One region of the Mycoplasma sp. P36-A1 genome, then DNA from elsewhere that is predicted to be linked to it. Evidence: a T-box and tRNA genes for the amino acid it is inferred to sense, from the RefSeq annotation. Region 1 holds a T-box; the other holds one or more tRNA genes.
What was found. The T-box of region 1 lies ahead of metG (methionine--tRNA ligase). A T-box ahead of a tRNA ligase gene usually reads a tRNA of that ligase, here a tRNA-Met.
Positions count from the first base shown of each region.

Region 2: it encodes a tRNA-Met, which carries the amino acid that the T-box ahead of metG (methionine--tRNA ligase) is inferred to sense. The anticodon was not compared.

Region 1 covers NZ_CP168083.1:208,739-218,788, reverse strand. The annotation lists gene ACD762_RS01065 (immunoglobulin-like domain-containing protein) at 1-1,004, opposite strand, end outside; gene ACD762_RS01060 (S41 family peptidase) at 1,566-2,960, opposite strand; gene metG (methionine--tRNA ligase) at 2,960-4,543, opposite strand; T-box leader at 4,584-4,821, opposite strand; gene ACD762_RS01050 (alpha/beta fold hydrolase) at 5,466-6,350, opposite strand; gene ACD762_RS01045 (hypothetical protein) at 6,450-7,385, shown strand; gene ACD762_RS01040 (alpha/beta hydrolase) at 7,763-8,704, opposite strand; gene ACD762_RS01035 (ATP-binding cassette domain-containing protein) at 9,164-9,736, shown strand; gene ACD762_RS01030 (ABC-2 transporter permease) at 9,729-10,050, shown strand, end outside.
Region 2 covers NZ_CP168083.1:1,335,014-1,345,063, reverse strand. The annotation lists tRNA gene ACD762_RS06560 (tRNA-Pro) at 75-151, shown strand; tRNA gene ACD762_RS06555 (tRNA-Ala) at 168-243, shown strand; tRNA gene ACD762_RS06550 (tRNA-Met) at 263-339, shown strand; tRNA gene ACD762_RS06545 (tRNA-Ile) at 363-439, shown strand; tRNA gene ACD762_RS06540 (tRNA-Ser) at 453-545, shown strand; tRNA gene ACD762_RS06535 (tRNA-Met) at 579-655, shown strand; tRNA gene ACD762_RS06530 (tRNA-Asp) at 658-733, shown strand; tRNA gene ACD762_RS06525 (tRNA-Phe) at 736-811, shown strand; tRNA gene ACD762_RS06520 (tRNA-Arg) at 1,518-1,594, shown strand; tRNA gene ACD762_RS06515 (tRNA-Pro) at 1,618-1,694, shown strand; tRNA gene ACD762_RS06510 (tRNA-Ala) at 1,702-1,777, shown strand; tRNA gene ACD762_RS06505 (tRNA-Met) at 1,798-1,874, shown strand; tRNA gene ACD762_RS06500 (tRNA-Ser) at 1,885-1,977, shown strand; tRNA gene ACD762_RS06495 (tRNA-Met) at 2,012-2,088, shown strand; tRNA gene ACD762_RS06490 (tRNA-Asp) at 2,091-2,166, shown strand; tRNA gene ACD762_RS06485 (tRNA-Phe) at 2,169-2,244, shown strand; gene ACD762_RS06480 (ZIP family metal transporter) at 2,395-3,201, shown strand; gene zupT (zinc transporter ZupT) at 3,220-4,095, shown strand; gene ACD762_RS06470 (hypothetical protein) at 4,403-4,948, shown strand; gene ACD762_RS06465 (cation:proton antiporter) at 4,980-6,152, shown strand; gene ACD762_RS06460 (ornithine cyclodeaminase family protein) at 6,234-7,229, shown strand; gene ACD762_RS06455 (ISL3 family transposase) at 7,572-8,852, opposite strand; gene ACD762_RS06450 (response regulator transcription factor) at 9,069-9,752, shown strand; gene ACD762_RS06445 (sensor histidine kinase) at 9,742-10,050, shown strand, end outside.

The DNA of each region.
Region 1 (10,050 bases):
TTATTAGTATTTATACTTAAATCTGCATCTGTTATGTTACCTGTTTTTTTATCATAGACTTTAATTTTTGCTTTATCTATTATTTCTTCATTTGTGGGTAAAGTATCACTGTTATTCATGTTAAATGAATAGGCACTTAATACAAAGTTTTCGCCTTCAATTATAGAATCATCTTTTACTAAGACAACTCTATTTACTGTAACTGTATTACTATCTTTATCTGTATAACTATATTCTAAAGGATACAATCCTGCTTGTTCTGTGTTTACACTGCCTTTTATAGTTGGCTTTAATGAATCTAGAGTATATTCATCTTCTTCATCTTTTACTACTACATCTTTTAATGTATCAAAACTTTCATGTATATTTATTTTAGTATATTCTTCTAAAGTAAGCTTTGGTAATTCGCCTTTATCTGTTGTTACTTTTACTTTATTTGAAATACTTCTATCTCTAGATGTAGTAAATGTTATATATGAATCTCCATATACATCTTTATATTCTTTTCTATCAACACTAAGCGTATTTTCAATTATTTTACCTGTCTTATTTTCAAAAACTGTTGCTTTGGCATTTCTTACAATACTAGTATTACTTTGTTTAAACATACTCTTAGCTTGAGTATAACTTTTTGCATATATAGAATAATCTTTTCCCATTACTAATTCACTACTTGTAATAGTTAATAATTGTTCTGCAATTACTTGATTACCATCTTTATCAATGGCATAGTAAACTATTGGAATAATATTTGCGACACTAGTATCTATATTATTTGTAAGTTTAGCTTCTATATCTCCATCTTCTTTATCTTTAGCTTTGTATACTGGTAAGCTATCATTAACCTTAATTGTTAAAGTTTTAGGAATTGTTAATACTGGTTTTTCTTTACTTATTTCTGTTGTATTTACTGCTAATATTTTAGTCCCTATATTATTTCTTAGTATTACTAAAATAGCTATTATGCTTATACATAAGATATATTTTACTTTTATTATTTTCATACTGTTCTCCCATCTTCTATATGTACTGTATTTATCAAATATAAGTTTAATTGTATACAATTAGTATACTTTTGATTTATATATTTATAAATATAACAATTAAAAAATGATAAAACAATAGTATAAATACAACTAGTATTTATTAATTATTCTCATTAATTATGCTAATTTGTATAATTAATTTTATTTTGGAATTAATATGATATCTTTTATTATTAATATATTAATTATGTGATTATTAATCTTTTTTATCTTTAATAAATTTGAGTAATAAGCGACTTTTAATAGCTAAAAAGATTAAAGTTATTTTAGTATTTATAATTTGTTATTAAGAATTTCATATTAACTTTCTAACAATCTTTTTATTATAAAACGAACTTTAATAGATTTTATTAATTTAGGGTTTTTATTTAAAGAAATACTTATAAATATAATAGCTTTTATAAAACCTTATGGTATAAAGGCTATTTTTTGGGTTAATTAACACTTTATCTGTATAAAAAAAAGACTTTTATTCATCAAAGTATTATATGTACTTTTTATGAACTAAGTCTTGTTTTTTTATTTTATTACTTCTTGTAGTACTTTATCATTAGCTATATCATTTATTTCTACAAAGATAGTTTCTACTATTTTAGCTTGCACTACTATACTTAAATCCTTTTCTTTGCTTAAATTATATTTATTTTTTAATTTCTCAACAGCTTTTTTTGTATCATTTGAATAATAGCCATCTTCTCTTTTACAATCATATCCTAAAGCTTTTAATGCTTTTTGATATGAAATAAGATTTCCATTTACAGTATCATTTTTTAAATCTTTTTCAAAGCTATATGAATAATTTGTTGCTTCAAATACGGCACCTTTAGATACTTTATTTGTCGGCTCTATTCCTTTTTTATTTATAGAGTTTCCTTTGGGTGTAAGCCATTCAGCACTTGTATATTTCAAATATGCCTTATCTGAATATTCAAAGAAATTCTGCATTATTCCTTTTCCAAATGTTGTTTCTCCATAAATAGGTATATTAAGATTTTCGTTCATTGCTGCAGTAAATGCTTCTGCAGCACTTGCGGTATTATTATTTACTAATAATAATATTTTATCGTTTTCATAATAGGCCTTTTCTGTTGTTTTATATTCAAGTATTTCATTATTTTTATCTTTTGTTTTTAAGATTACTTGATCTTTTTTCAAAAACAAGTCAGCTGTTCGTTCTAATGCATCTAAATAGCCACCTGGATTATTTCTTAAATCTAAAATCAATGTTTTTACATTTTTTGCTTTTAAATAGTCTAGGGCTTTTTTTACTTCTACATCAGTAGTTTTTGAAAACTCATCTATTTTTATATAGCCTTTTTTATTTATTACACTATATTGAACACTTGTATCTAATTCAGCTCTAACAGGACTAACTTTAATCTCTTTATTTGATCTTTTTAATGTAATTTCTACTTTAGTACCCGCTTGACCAACTACTAGTGCTTTAATATCTTCACTTTTCATCTTGCTTATATCTTTGTTGTCTATTTTTTCTATAACATCACCAACTTTTATCTTTGCTTTTGAAGCTGGTGAATTAGGATATACTTTTGTAACTAAAGGATATTGACCTGCAGTAAAATATTGAATACCTATACCAACATAGGCTGAGTCCATATTTTCAAAATATTCTTCACTTTGATCACTTTCAATATATTGAGAGTAGTGATCATTATCACTATTTGAATTAGTCATTGCATTTGTTGCAGCTTCTAAGACTTCTTTCTCTCCTTGAAAGTAGTACCAATTTTCTTTTAGAATATTATAATTTTCAATAAATCTTGATAAATATTTATCGTTTGTTTTACTTGAAATTAGTACTGTAGGATTGCTTGCAAATTTAACTAAAAGAATACTATAGATTATTACTACTAATACTATTATTGTAATCTTTTTGTTTTTATTCATTTTCATTATTTCATTCCATTACTTAGGTATTCAACCTCTTTAGCTACATCTAGTCTTTGAAAGATTGGATCTAGTTTTGTAACTGTTATTTCATCGGTAATATCAAATTCATATACACTTTCATAACTTCTATTATCTTCTGTAATATTTAATTGATCTAGAATACTTTGACTTCCATCTAATAAGAATGGTTTTAATAATATTCCTACTTGTCTTAATCCTAATGATAAATTAAGTAGTACTGTTTTTAGTTCATCTTTCTTTGCTTCATCTTTTGCTAAAACCCATGGTTGTGTTTCATCAATATATTTATTTAAAGCAGATACATAATCAAATACTACATGTGATGCTTTATCTACATGATATCTATCCATGTGTTGTTCATATTCTTTGATAGTTTCACTTGCTAGTTGTTTTAGTTTTTCATCATATGGTGTACTCATATCTGTTCTTAAAACACTGCCATCAAAGTATTTTTCTATCATTGAAACAGTTCTGTTTAATAGATTTCCTAAGTTATTAGCTAAATCTGTATTTACACAGCTTACAAATAATTCTGGTGTATATGTTCCATCTTGTCCTAAGACTACTTGAGATAAACAATAATGTCTTAAAGCATCTATACCATATCTTTCAGTTAAAGTTTGTGGTGCTACTACATTACCTTTAGATTTAGACATTTTTCCATCTTTCATTATAAGCCATCCATGAGCATATACTTTATCTGGAAGTCTTAAGCCTAATGCCATCAACATTATTGGCCAATAAATGGTATGGAATCTTACAATTTCTTTACCAACAATTTGTAGTATTTCAGTATCTTGTGACCAGTATTTTTCCATTAATGAATCATCTTCACTTAAATAGCCTAATGCTGTAATATAGTTTGCAAGTGCATCTATCCAAACATATATTACATGACTTGGATCTTCTAAGACTGGAATTCCCCAATCAAAAGATGTTCTTGTTACTGATAAATCTTCTAAACCTGGTTCAATAAAGTTTCTTAGCATTTCTGTTTTTCTAGTTTCTGGTTCTATAAAATCTAGATGATTATCATAATATTCTACTAAACGATCTGCATATTTAGACATTTTAAAGAAATATGTTTCTTCTGTCTTATCTTCTACAGGTCTTCCACAATCAGGACAATTTCCATTTTCATCTAATTGTGCTTCTGTCCAAAACGATTCACAAGGAATACAATATTTACCTGAATATTCTCCTTTATAAATATCGCCTTGTTCTAAAAATATTGAAAAGATTTTTTGAACTGCTTCCATATGTCTTGATTCTGTAGTTCTAATAAAATCATCATTACTTATTCTTAAATCTTTCCATAACTGTTTAATACCAGCTACAATATTATTTGTATATTCTATTGGTGTTACATTTGATTCTTCAGCTTTTCTTTGTATCTTTTCTCCATGTTCATCAGTTCCAGTTAGAAAATGAACATCATAACCTCTTTCTCTTTTATAACGGCAAATACAATCTGAAATGATTGTTGTATAAGCATGTCCAATATGTAAATTATCACTTGGATAATATATTGGTGTTGTTAGATAAAACGTTTTTTTAGTTTCCATGTTATCAATACCTTTCTTTCTTATAAAAAAAGAGCACATCGCTAAGGACGAAATGCTCGTGTTACCACCTTAATTTATAGTTTATTTACTAAACTACCTCAATAAGTAAATAAAAATATCTACTTTGCCTTGTAATGTAGGCAACACAGCATAATTTACTTGATTTCAACTATCCAGCTCCAAGTCCATCTTCCTTATAATTATACATGATCTTTCTCAGCCTTTAGATCTCTCTGTAAATAATAAATTATAAGTACTCTACTTTTCATCGCATTTATTTATATAACTAATTTTATCAAATGGTTAAGAGCAAGTCAATTTATAATAATAAATGAATAAGTTATATTATATAATAAACACAAAAAAGAAGCTGCTAAGCAACTTCTAATTCGTATTTTTCAAAAATCCCTCAATTTTTAAAAACTCTCAATTTTAATTTACATTTAATCCCTCAATTAATTATAAATTTCTCATTTTAATTTTAAACTTTAAAAGAATAATATATCTTTTTTAAACAATTCCCTTTGTTATTATTAAAACATTCCCATTATTTTAATAAGTACATTCTCATTTTCGCATTTTTTCTAAAAACATTCCCACATATTTTTAGAAGTTTAAATTCAGTATTAAATTACTTAATACTTTTAAAGAACATCCCTCGTGTTGTTCTTGTATATATAATACCATATACACAAAATTATGCAATAGCTATTTTAATTATTTTTTAACATAAACTAACTATATACTCATTATTAGTAATGTGAATTTATCAATTATCTATTAATTAGTGAAATAAATATTAAATAAGGCTAAATACTTGAATAATTAGTGTTTTATATTAACACTTGAATAATTAACTATTATTTTAAAGTTAGTTTTATTAATATAAGGTTAATATAGTTAATTACTAAATACTTATGTCTTAATTGTGTCCTGAAGTTTCTTTTATAAAGTTAAGAATATCAACATAAACTTCAATATTGTCTTCTTCATTTAATATTTCATGTTTCATTCCATGATAAAAATGATACTCATTGTTAATATTATATTTATCCATTATATCTACTAATTCATAAAGTTGTTTTGTATTATCTGAAAAGGCATCATCTTTACCAGACATAAATAGATAATTACTTTTTTGCATGTTAGCTATGTTGTTTTCATCTATTGCTTTTACTGTTAATTTTAATAAATCATCAATTGCAGAGTTACTAAATGGTATCCCTGAGTCTTCATCTAATATATATTCATTAATATTATCACTATTATATGATATTCTTTCCTTTAAATCACCAAAGACTAGCTTATTTAATTTAGGACTAATTTTTTTAGAACCAAAGATTTTTTTATTTACTAATCCAATTGCTTTTGCACTTCTTATTAAATTAGATGAAGGATTTAAAGTACCTGTTAGGATTACTCCATTAAAACTGATCTTAGTTTCCATCATTAACACTCTTGTAATTAAAGAACCCATTGAATGACCTAAAACATATAGTGGCAACTTTGAATTATGTGAATATGCATATAAGCATACATCCTCTAAGTCATTTACTAACTTTTCATCACCATTACTTTCGGCAATTACGATTTTATCCTTATGTTTTCTTTCTGGACCATGTCCTTTATGATTATATCCATATACTTCAACCTTGCCATTATTTAAGAATTTAGCAAGTTCTTCATATCTATTAATATGTTCACTTGCACCATGGGCAATTATCAATACTGCTCTTGCATCACTAATGTGCCAATTATTAATTGTAATAGTTTCATTATCTCTATTTTTTATTTGTATATTTTTCATTTTTTTCACCTTTAAATTTCAATAATATTTGTGTTATTATAACATATTTGATACTATTATAAGTATATACACTTTTTTAAATCACATGGAGGTTTTTCTATGACTATTATACACATTATTGTTTGTCTTATTGTAATCATTTTATTATATTTAAATATGAAGTCTATGACAGCATCACTAAAACAAAAAAATTATTTCATGCAATATCATCTAGAAGAGAATGAGTTTATTTATAAAACTGCAATGTCATATAAGATGAAGCTGTTAAAAATAAACCGAATTAGCTTTCTTGTTTCGATAGTTGTAGCTATTATCATTTGTATTTTTAGTAAGTATTATTTAATACTTTTATCTTATGTTATTTTATTTTTAGGTGGTAACTTATTTATAAATCAATATATGATTACAAAATATGGAGAACAATTGAAAAGCATGAATACTCTAGATAGTAATCAAGATGAAAAATTTTCTAAATATGGTTTATTATATAATGATGATAATACAAACTCTTTATGGCATAAATATTTAAATAATCGATATGCTTTAAATAAGAATTATACTAATATCAAACAAATGATTGTCGTGTTTGTATTTTCAATACTTATTTTTGTAACTATAGCTGTAACATCAGATTTTAAGATTGGTTTCTTTAATCCTGATCGTCATGTACAAATAAGTACTGAAACAAATGAACCTGTTGAAAGTACTACTCAACCTTTAAATTCAAAACTTAAATACGAAATTACTAAAAACTATGTTGTTTTATCTTATGATGATAAAGTACATAAAGTTAAAAAAACTGATATTAGTAAAATTACTAAGTTAGATAAATTACCTGTAATTACTAGTAACATTGATGGATATCAAAATTCTGGTATAAACGTTGGTAACTTTAATTTACAAGCATATGCTAAGTCTACTCTTGTGCTTGATAGAAATCATCCACCTTATATTATGATTACTAAAAATGATAAAACTGCCGTATTTATAAATTATACAGATGATGACTTTTTCAATAAATTGAAAGAGAAATAGATCTAAGACTAAAATTAAAATAATATAATTTTCTATCATTAAATATGTGCTATTTTATATTAATCAAAATTAGACATTACAATTAAAGCAAAGATTTTCTAAATGAAAAAACTTGCTTAAAAGAAAGAACAATAAATCATTGAATAATTTATTTCATTAACTGTGATTAATTCTATTGCAGCAACAACAATGTTATAACATTTATTTCAAAATGATAATTGGCAAGTTAAATACATTCTTTCAAATTGTCTGATTATGATAGTAATTGATAACAAAATAAATAATACAAATTATCACTATTTATAACATTAAAAATACTCAAGAATGATTAATTTCATTCTTTTTTTGTCTAAAAAAAGGAATGCTATGCATTCCTTTTAATTAACATACTTATTTAAAAAATTATTGACTTTTTTCATATATTGATAGCTACCTAATACTGATTTTGCTTGTCCATGACCTGCTTTTTTTACTATTAGTTTTTCTTTTTCTACATTTGCAGCATTATATACTTTGTCTAACATTTCAAAAGGAACAAATGTATCCTTATCGCCATGTATAAACATCATAGGTACCTTTGCATTATTAAGTTGGTTTAATGTATTACCATCTTCTAAAAAGTATCCTGCTCTAACTTTTGTAGTAAGAGAAGCAAAATTTATTATAGGAAAACTAGGTAAATTAAATATTGATTTTAATTGATAAGCAAAAATATCATTAATACTACTAAAACCACAGTCTTCAACTATAGCTTTAACATTTGCTGGTAAGTTTTCTCCTGCTGTATTCATTACAGTAGCTCCGCCCATTGAGATACCATATAATACTATTTCTGCATTTTTATTGTTTTTAATTATTTGATCAATCCATACAAGTGCATCTTTTCTTTCATCCCAACCCATTCCAATATAATTGCCTTCACTTTTACCATGTCCTCTTGCATCAGGCAATAAAACATTGTAACCAAAATCATTAAAGTCTGCAGCCGTATAAAACATAGCATTGGCCTGAGACATATATCCATGAAATACTATTACCCATTTATTAGCATTATGATTTTTTACCTGGTAGGCATGTAATTTCAAATTATCTTTAGACATTACACTTACTTCACTATTATTTTGTAAATCATACCATTTTTTACTAGCTTCATAATCAAGCTTTTGACCTTCTATAACATTATTATCTGCACTTAATACCATACTTTTATCGGTATTAGGATTAAGAGCAAGATCATAAAAATAATTACCTATAAAACCACCAGCAATTACTAATAATACTGTAAATATGCTTAAAAAAACTATAATTTTCTTTTTCACATCTATCTCCTTTTTCTTTTAAAGTTACTTAATATTATATACTATTTGATTATATTATTGATATCTTTTTTGATACTTCTTATTATAAAAAATATCTAATCCTTTATTATTAAACACTTTCTAACCTGTATCACACTAGTTTAACCTATCTCATTTATATTCTATTTCTTTTAACCCTATTATTATTCATCTACAAATACTTTATCTATGTCAAGAATAGATTTACAAAAATTGACAAATTAGACAGTAATAGTGACAAATTAGACACATTGTTTATTATTTAATTATTAATTATGATATAATTCAAGAAAAGCAATACTCACTTTATATTTAATTACTAAATATAAGAGCATTACAATAATTGGTAATATGAAAGATATCATCAAACACTATAGTAAGAGGCCTACTATGATTCTTTATACGATGTAAATCAAATTCATGCTTAAGGAGAGAAGAAATATGTTTAAAATAGATATAGATCAAATATCAAACGGTGGCTTTAAAATGGGCCCTGTTAAATTGAATATAGAAAAAGGTGTTTTTTACCATTTAATTGGTAAAAATGGTAGTGGTAAATCTACACTGTTAAATTACATATTTAGATATTATAGAGATAATGTCTCAAATAGTATAGTTTATTGTCCAGATACTTATATTGGCTATACAAATGTTACAATTAATGAAATTGAGAAGATATACAAACTTTCAACTGAAAAATGGGATTATCAAGAATATAAGATACTATATGAAAGTTTATTAGATATTAAAAAAAATAAATATATATCTACTTTATCAACAGGTGAAAAAACAAAACTATTGATTTGTATTTTAATGGCTTTCAAGCCACAATTTATAATATTTGATGAAGCACTTTACAGTTTGGATATTGATTCTAAGGAAAAGATTTTAAACTATCTAAAATTATATTTAGAGAAAAACAATGCTTATTTTATCGGAGTAAGCCATGATACCGAATTAAATCAATATAGTGATCAAATTATCGATATTAAAGAGGTAGTTGCACATGATTAAGCAATACTATAATTCTATTATAAAAGACTTCATACTATCAAGAAAAATAATATTAATCGTATGTATTTTCATGGCAATTAGTTTTTTTGTTCAGGTTTTCATTGAAAAAGATACTAGTATCTCAACTTTTGGTAAAGGAGTTGTTATATCCCTTACAATATTAAATGTTGGATTGATTCTTTTTGCTTTTAAAAATGAGGAAGAGATTGAATTTGATTACTTAGCTCATTTTTTTGATTTAAACAGGCCTAAAAGGATCATTGCTAAGTATTTATTTTTTCTAATAATTAATTTATTTATACTACTTTTATATT
Region 2 (10,050 bases), 840 kb from region 1:
TCTTTAAAAAGTATTGATTTTTAATTAAAAAATATGTTATAATTTCTAAGCAAGTTAATTAAAATCTTAATTAACGGGAAGTAGCACAGCTTGGTAGTGCACCTGGTTTGGGACCAGGGGGTCGCAGGTTCGAATCCTGTCTTCCCGACCATTTTTAAAAATAACATGGGGCCTTAGCTCAGCTGGGAGAGCACCTGCCTTGCACGCAGGGGGTCAGCGGTTCGATCCCGCTAGGCTCCACCATTAATATTATTAGAAACACGGCGGGGTAGCTTAGTTGGCTAGAGCGTTCGGTTCATACCCGAAAGGTCGGGGGTTCAAGTCCCTCTCCCGCTACCAATTTTTAAATTAAATAAATTGATGGACCTATAGCTCAGTTGGTTAGAGCTACTGGCTCATAACCGGTAGGTCGCAGGTTCGAGTCCTGCTAGGTCCACCATCATTTTAAATCCGGAGGAATACCCAAGCCTGGCTGAAGGGATCGGTCTTGAAAACCGACAGGGCTGTTAAAGGTCGCGGGGGTTCGAATCCCTCTTCCTCCGCCATTTAATTTAAAAGAAAAACAGAATAAAAGACATCGCGGGGTGGAGCAGTTCGGTAGCTCGTCGGGCTCATAATCCGAAGGTCGCAGGTTCAAATCCTGTCCCCGCAACCAATGGTCCAGTGGTGTAGTGGTTAACATGCCGCTCTGTCACAGCGGAGATCGCGGGTTCGAGTCCCGTCTGGACCGCCATTGGCTTCGTAGCTCAGTCGGTAGAGCAGAGGATTGAAAATCCTCGTGTCGGCGGTTCGATTCCGTCCGAAGCCACCATTATAAAAACTAAAGCCTATTAAAGGCTTTTTTTGGTTTGTAAATAAAATTGAATTGCACATAATGTTAATAAAAAGTAAAAAGACATTGTCCTTATTATAATAACCAATAAATTCTTCAACAAACATTAAATTACAAATTAAGACATGGACAAATATTGACTATACTGTTAATATTGTTTTTTAAGTTTTAATAACCATCTATAAAAAAGTGATTTGATAAGCATAAAAGATAAATATATAAACAGCGCAATTCTATATATTATAAATAATTTAATTTAAAATATAAAATCAAAAGTTTAGTTTGAAACAACAGTAAAATCAGTTACTATGCTATCGATACTAAAAATTGAATAAGAGTCATTTTAATACTATTTAAAATAATAATACAAAGTATGTTAAAAATGTTAATTATTGAGTTGTATGAAAAAGATAACTTATTAATGTCGAGAAATTAATCAATATAAATCACTTAATTATATGATACATACCAATTTTTAATAGTAATATTAGTCAAAGTTTATAAGAATATTTAATTGAATTATATACTTACACTCATAAAATAATACTATTATAATCGATAATAATTATATACCATTAATTAACACCGTTATAACAAAAAACTATTCGATTTGTAACATTAATAATTGCAAACAGTATTTTACTATGCTATAATATATTAGTCTTAAGTTACAGAACAAATAAATGCGCCAGTAGCTCAACTGGATAGAGTGCCTGACTACGGATCAGGAGGTTGTGGGTTCGATTCCTGCCTGGCGCGCCATTTTTAAATAACATAAGATATGTCGGGAAGTAGCACAGCTTGGTAGTGCACCTGGTTTGGGACCAGGGGGTCGCAGGTTCGAATCCTGTCTTCCCGACCATTTAAATGGGGCCTTAGCTCAGATGGGAGAGCACCTGCCTTGCACGCAGGGGGTCAGCGGTTCGATCCCGCTAGGCTCCACCATTTAATAAAATACAAGAGTTGGCGGGGTAGCTTAGTTGGCTAGAGCGTTCGGTTCATACCCGAAAGGTCGGGGGTTCAAGTCCCTCTCCCGCTACCAATTTTAATACGGAGGAATACCCAAGCCTGGCTGAAGGGATCGGTCTTGAAAACCGACAGGGCTGTTAAAGGTCGCGGGGGTTCGAATCCCTCTTCCTCCGCCATTAAGTTTTATTAAAAAATTGAATATTTATACATCGCGGGGTGGAGCAGTTCGGTAGCTCGTCGGGCTCATAATCCGAAGGTCGCAGGTTCAAATCCTGTCCCCGCAACCAATGGTCCAGTGGTGTAGTGGTTAACATGCCGCTCTGTCACAGCGGAGATCGCGGGTTCGAGTCCCGTCTGGACCGCCATTGGCTTCGTAGCTCAGTCGGTAGAGCAGAGGATTGAAAATCCTCGTGTCGGCGGTTCGATTCCGTCCGAAGCCACCATGTAACAAATGACATCTCTTAGAGATGTTTTTTTATTTTTATGATAAAGTTTCATCTTACTTGTATAAAAGATGTCATTTTAATAAAATAATAGTAGTATTTCCATATAGTCTAGGTTATAATTATTATAAATAAGATTGAGGTGATTTAATGAGTAATGAAATATATGGTTTAATTTATTCAACATTAGCAGGTTGTGCAATGATCGTTGGAGCATTGTTCAGTTTACTATTTAAAGATAAATTAAAAAGCTATACGCATTTATCTTTAGGATTTAGTGCGGGAATAATGATTTATGCAAGTTTAATGGAAGTCTTACCACATGGTATAGAACACCTAAGTGATTCATTAGGATCATCATTTGGTGGAGTTATGGCTATGTTTGCCTTGCTTTGTGGTGTAATCATAGCACACTTACTTGATAGATATTTACCACATTCACATGAACATGCTCATATAAATAGTAATAACGAAAATGATGATAATTCACATATTTTACGATTAGGAGTTATAACAGCAGTTACAATTGCAGTCCATAATTTATTAGAGGGTTCAGCTGTTTATTTATCGTTTATTAGTGAATTTGATACTGGAATTGCTTTAATGATGAGTGTTGCTATACATAATTTTCCAGTAGGAATAGCTATTGCTTTACCAATATACTATGCAAGTAAAAAGCCACTAAAGGCTTTAGGCATAACTACACTGTCTGCATTAGCAACAGGTCTAGGAGCAGTGTTAACACATGTTTTTCTAAAACCATATTTAACTGATAATATATTAGGATTTATCTTTGCTTTAGTCAGTGGGATGATGATATATATTGCATTTGATGAACTATTACCAACAGCAAACAAATATGGTGATAGACATAAAGTTGTATATGGAGTAATAGCAGGAATGATAGTAATGGGTTTAGCTTTAGTACTCTTTAGTCATGGAGTGCATAATCATTAGAAAAAAGGGGGAGATTAAATGTTTGAAACTCATGTAGTTATACAAGCATTTTTAATGACAATGTTTGCCGGTTTAGCAACCGGTATTGGCTCATTAATAGCATTAAGAGCTAAAACTACTAACATGAAGTTTTTAGCTGCATCTTTAGGTTTTTCTGCAGGTGTAATGGTTTATGTATCATTTGTTGAGATATTACCAGAAGGTGTTAAAAATTTAGTAGAATTTTTTGATGGTAAACAAGGTGAGTTATTTGGAGTTTTAGCCTTTTTTGGCGGTATTGCCATAGCAGCTTTAATAGATTTTCTAGTTCCAAATGAAACAAACCCACATGAGCTTGTAAGTCCACAAGAATATGAAATGTATCAAAGTAGTAGTAATGCACAAATGAGTGCCCAAGAAATTGAAAAAGCCATTGGAGCGCATTGTGCTATAAACACAAAAGAAAAGAAGTTGATGAGAGTAGGGATGATGTCAGCAATTGCCATAGCAATTCATAATTTTCCTGAAGGTATTGCAACCTTTGTTGCAGGACTATCAGATCCTCAACTTGGTATAAGTATTGCCATAGCAGTAGCAATCCATAATATACCAGAAGGAATAGCAGCTTCAGTACCAATTTATTATGCTACAAAAGATAAAAAGAAAGCATTTAAATTTTCATTTTTATCAGGTCTTGCTGAACCAGTAGGTGCAATCATAGCATACTTTTTATTAATGCCATTTTTAAATGATGGACTACTTGGAGTAGTATTTTGTGTGATAGCAGGAATAATGGTTTATATTAGTATTGATGAATTACTGCCAGCTGCACATGAATATGGAGACCACCATTTAATTATTTATGGATTTATTGCTGGAATGGCAATAATGGCTCTTAGTTTAGTTTTAATTTAATATTAATAGCATATAGTTTGCCATATGTAAACGAGATGTGTCATAATAGTGTAGTACAAATATTATTAATATTATTTTGGAGATGAATAAATGAAAAGTGAAGTTTATATTATAATTGATGAGTTATGTGTAAAGTTATATTTTGCAAACTTGAAAGCTAATTATATTTTTTCTTAAAAACAGAATATAATGATTTAAACTAGAAATAATACAAATTAGTATATTTCTAGTTTTCTATTTATTATAGTTTAAAAATATTATTAATTTTGTTAAAATAGAAATGTAGTAGAATGAGGGAGAATAAATTATGAAACTAAAAAGAAATTTTGCTTTTTTAATACTAATAACAATATTTTTAATAACAATAAATTCAATTTTAAGTTATACATTTCATGTAGCACTAATTGATAATGTAAGTGTATATGATAAAGTAAATATATATATAACTAATATCTCATTGATGACAAACGGTGGAATAATGTATATCTATAATTTTCCATTTATCTTTTCATCAATTAGTTTTGTAGTTTTAATGGCAGCGATACTATTTTTTGAAAAAACTGATGATACAAAGTATCGTTATATGAAAATAAGTGTAGTTTTAAGCTTTGTGATTTTATTTTTCTATAACCAATATTTTATGGATCAAATAGGTTTTTATTTGAATTCACATAGTATGATAAATAATCAAGTAATGTTTTTATTATTTAACTTTATTACATATAATGGTGAAAGCATAACTGTCTTAGGTGTATCTTTAATAAGTGCTATATTATATATAGTAATATTGACTGCATACCAATTTGATTTAAAGAAAGATAAAAAAATAAGATTTCTACAAAACCTAAAATAGGTTTTGTTTTAATATACAAAGGAGTAATCAAATGTTTTTTGAAAGCATCGCAATAATGATAATAGTAGGTTTAGTATTTGCAAAATTAAGTCAGAAAATAAAATTACCAGGTATTTTTGGAATGATAATAGCAGGTATGTTAATTGGGCCATTTAGCTTAAATCTAATAGATAAACAAGTACTAGATCTCTCAGATGAGATAAAAAAAATTGCTTTAATAATCCTATTACTACAAGCTGGGATTTCACTTAAGATAAAAGATATTTATAAAGTCAAAAAAGCTGCGACACTAATGTCCTTTATACCATCAATATTAGAAATAATAATTGTAAGTCTATCTACATCCTTTATCTTTAATATAAGCATCATTCAAGGATTTCTATGTGGTTGTATTGTTGCAGCATCATCGCCTGCTGTAATTGTACCTAAAATGCTTCAAATAAAAAAAGAGGGCTTAAACAACAAAGGAATAAGTGAAACATTAATATGTGCGACTTCAATAGAAGGTATTTATATTGTTTTGTTATTTGGAATACTAATACAAGCAAATCAGGCTAATAACTTTGAAATAACAAGTATTATAAACATACTAATCGCCTTAATACTTGGTTTAATTTTAGGTTTAATAATAACATATACCTATAAACTGACAACTAAAATATTTAGTTTTTCTAGTATTCAAAAAGTTATCTTAATTATTGCATTGTCATTTGTTGCTATTGGAATAGAAGTAATATTTAGTGATAAAATAAATATAAGTGGCATGTTTGCAGTAGCAATTTTATCATTGTTAATAAGTGGTGAAACCGAATTACAAACCGCAAAGATTCAAGAGTCATTTGCAAATATTTGGGTCTTTGTACAAGTAATACTATTTGTCTTTGTAGGAGCTTCAATAAGTGCATCAAGTCTAATAAAATATGGTATATTTCCATTAATAATAATTTTACTAGGATTATTCATGCGCATTGTAGGAGTGTATATTAGTGAATATAAAGGTAACTTGAATAAAAAAGAAAAACTATTTATTGCAGGTGCCTTTACACCTAAAGCTACAGTACAAGCAGCAATAGCATCTACACCATTAGCATTAGGAATAAGCTCAGGAGAATTACTACAGACAATTGGATTATTATCCATTCTAGTTGCAGCACCAATAGGAGCTGTTTGGATTGATAAAACAAAAGATAAATTATTAGCTTAGAAAAATAGTTAATTAAAGGCTATTTCTTTTAATATGTGATAAAATAAATTTAAGTCAAAAAAAACAAAGGGGGGCATCATAATGCTTTATTTAAACAAACAAACAGTAACCGATTTAATAGATATAAAAGATTCTGTTGCATTAATTGAAGATTTAATGGTGAAGTATGAAGAAGGTAATTACTTAATGCCAAATAGATTAAGAATTACTAGACAAGACCATAATTACTTGTATATGCCATATTTTTCAGATGAGGTAAAAGGATCTAAAATTCAAACTATCTTCCCATCTAATAGAGAACATCAACAGCCTGCAATACAAGGAGTAGTTTTACTAAATAATAGTGAAAGTGGAAAAATAGAATGTATCCTTGATGGAAGTATATTAACATCAATGAGAACAGCTGCAGTAGCTGCTGCTGGTATAAAATATACAACACCAGAAACAGTTGAAAGTCTAGGAATAATTGGAGCAGGTATTCAATCATTTTATCAAGTTATCTTTGCAGTAGTTATGAGACCAAATATTTCAAAAATATACATTTACGACTTATCAGATGAAGCTTCATACATATTAAAACAAAAATTAATAAAAATTGCTGATGATTATGCAAGTGTTGCGAAACTAAAAGATATGGAATTTATCTTATGTGATAGTTCAACTGATGTAGTAAAACAAAGTGAATTAATAATAACAGCAACTTATTCTCAAACACCAGTCATTCCAAATGACCCTGCATTATTTGAAGGTAAATACTTTGTAGGTATTGGTTCTTATCGTCCAGATATGAGAGAATATCCAGATGCTTTATTCACACATCTAAAAAATGCATATACAGATGTTTATTATGCTAGAGAAGAAAGTGGAGATTTAATTGATCCAGTAGACAATGGAATTTTCCCAGCAAATAATATATATACTTTAGGAAATGTTATAAATGGAGTAGTAAAACCAATAAATACTAGAAGAACAACATTCTTTAAAGTAGTTGGTATGGCAATGTTTGATGTAGAGTTAGCAAATATGTTATATAAAATAGCAATAGAAAAAAACAGAGGACAAGAAATGATAGAGTAGTATAAATATTTATTATTTATATATAGAAAAGATATAAGATAAATCAATATAAATCTATTGAATTAACATAAGTATTGGAATATACTTTAAATAGGGAATTATAAAAATTCTCTCTTGTCTAATATATTTTTTAAAACAGTGATTGTAGCACTGTTTTTTAAAACTTCAATATCAAATAGGATAGAAGTTTATTATTTGATGCATGATTTACTCAGGATATAACAATAAATGTTATATCCTTTTTTTAAGGCTCTTTGTCAAATAGGGTGGAATTTTACAATTTGATACATGAGTTAGAACAGGATATAACAGAAATGTTATATCCTTTTTTTTATGCTTTTTCTATACAATTAATAATTCTTGTATCATTTTTCTAGTTTTTAATCTTTCAAATCTTCTAAACCTGCAAGATATTGTTTTTAACTTTTTGAATTTAGATATTGTACCTTCTATTATTCCATTATCATACTCAACATTGAAACTATCTTTAATATATTCGTAATACTTAATAAAGGTAGATATACAAGATTTAATTTTATCTGAAGCTAATTTATTAGGCTGATCAATTGTTTTCTTAAACATTTCCATATTATTGTATTTTAAAGAAAATAGTAAATCTTGATATATTTCATAATTATTTTTAAAGTCCTCATTATTCTCGATTAAATAATTTAGAATTGCTTTATTGTTTGTAAACTTATAATTAAAGGTTGCATGCTTAAACATCACTTCTGAAAGATTCTCTTTTAACTGTAATATAGGTTTCCAAAAATTTTTGAACTTATTTCTGTTTTTTTCATCTGCATTCATAATTGCAACTCTAGTTTTATTAAAGGCTCTAGTTAAATTTTGATAAATATGAAATCTATCTAATATTATTTTAGCATTAGTAAAGACATTTTTAATGATTTCAATATAAGGTGTATACATATCAATTACAATATATTCAACATTATCAATAGCTTCTTTTGTATAGTAGCTAAAATAGTTCTCTAAGTAAGATTTTTGTCTGTTTTCTACGATATCTAGTAGCTTTCTTTTTTCACCATCCATAATAACAAAGGACATATTGCCATCAGCATCTTTAGTAGATTTAAACTCATCAAAATGAAGAACTTTTGGTAAATAAGATTTAATAGTAGTAGATTTAGCAGCCTCTGCATAAGTATCTAATACTCTAAAAACAGAATGTGTAGACACATTATGATCTTTAGCAATATAAGTACAAGTAAGCATATCAGTTAATTTAAGAGCAATAAGATATTTAACTTTATTAGAAATAAAACATCCAGGATTTGTTAGGGTATTAGCAGGAATAAAAGTTTTATAACATTCCATACATTTGTAACGAGTTTTAGTAAGCTTTAAATAAGCATCAAAACCAGAAACCATAGGTAATTTAATAAGAGATACTTTTTTATTATGTACATAAAATTTATTATGAACTTTATTACATTTAGGGCAAACATTATCATTAAAAAATAGAATTCCATAAAATACTTTAGAAATATTATCTTTAATTTTTTCATCTTGAAATTTATATATATTAATATTGGAGTCATTAATTCCAATAATTTCTTTTAATTCTTTATTGTTTTTATTAATTATGTTATTATTAATCATGACATTTATCTCCTTAATTTAGTTTTGTCGCTTAAATTATAACAAAGATAAATGTCTTTTTCTTTATATTAACAATTTAAGGGTGGATAACAATTCAAGCAATACTTGAATTTGTTATTCCACCCTATAAATTATAGAACCTTTTTTAATGATAATATGTCTAAAAATTTTACTAAATTTTAAAATAATGTATAATCAAATAAAGGAGTGATAATTATGTATAAAATAGTATTAGTAGAAGACGATATAGATTTAGCAAATGAAGTAAAAATAGCCTTAGAAAGGTTTAATTATAAAGTATATTTAATAGAGGATTTTCAAAGTATTACCGATTTCATATTAAAAGTAGATCCACATTTAGTAATAATGGATATAACTTTACCATATAATGATGGTTTTTATTGGACAACACAAATTAGGAATAAAAGTACTGTTCCAATTTTATTTATGTCAAGTAGAGATGAAAGACTTGAAAAAGTAATGGCTATGAGTATTGGAGCAGATGATTACATTACTAAACCAATAGATTTAGAGTTAACTATTATAAAAATACAAGCAATACTAAGAAGAGCATATGATTATGAGACATCAACAGAGTCAGCTGATACATTATCATATGAAGGATTAACATTAGATCTTAAAAAATTTGTGATCTCATATGGTAATGAAAAGAAAGATCTAACTAAAAATGAATACAAAATACTTCAAAAATTAATGTTGCACCCTAAACAATATGTAAATAGAGATGAATTAATGAACTATTTATGGGATAATGATTCATTTATCGATGATAATGCCTTTAATGTAAACCTATCAAGACTAAGAAAGAAAATTGTTGATATTTCTGGAGAAGATTTAATTGAGACAAAGAGAAAAGTAGGCTATAGAATTGGAAAATAATAAATTATCCTTTGTTTATTTAACTTTTTTATGGATAGGTAATCTAGGAATATTTGCGATATTTAAAGTTTTTGATGATGATTTTGGCATGACAAGAAACTCTTTTATAAATGTTGTAATATTCTCAACAATATTATATTTAATTTTATTAACATTAAATATAATTAATTATAAGAAGCAGCTTAATATTAAGAATAAACAATTAACTGTATTTGAAGAACATGATTATGTTATAGATGAATATAAAAATAATCAACTGTTACAAGAAATGTTTAAAAAGAATGCTAGACTTAGATCT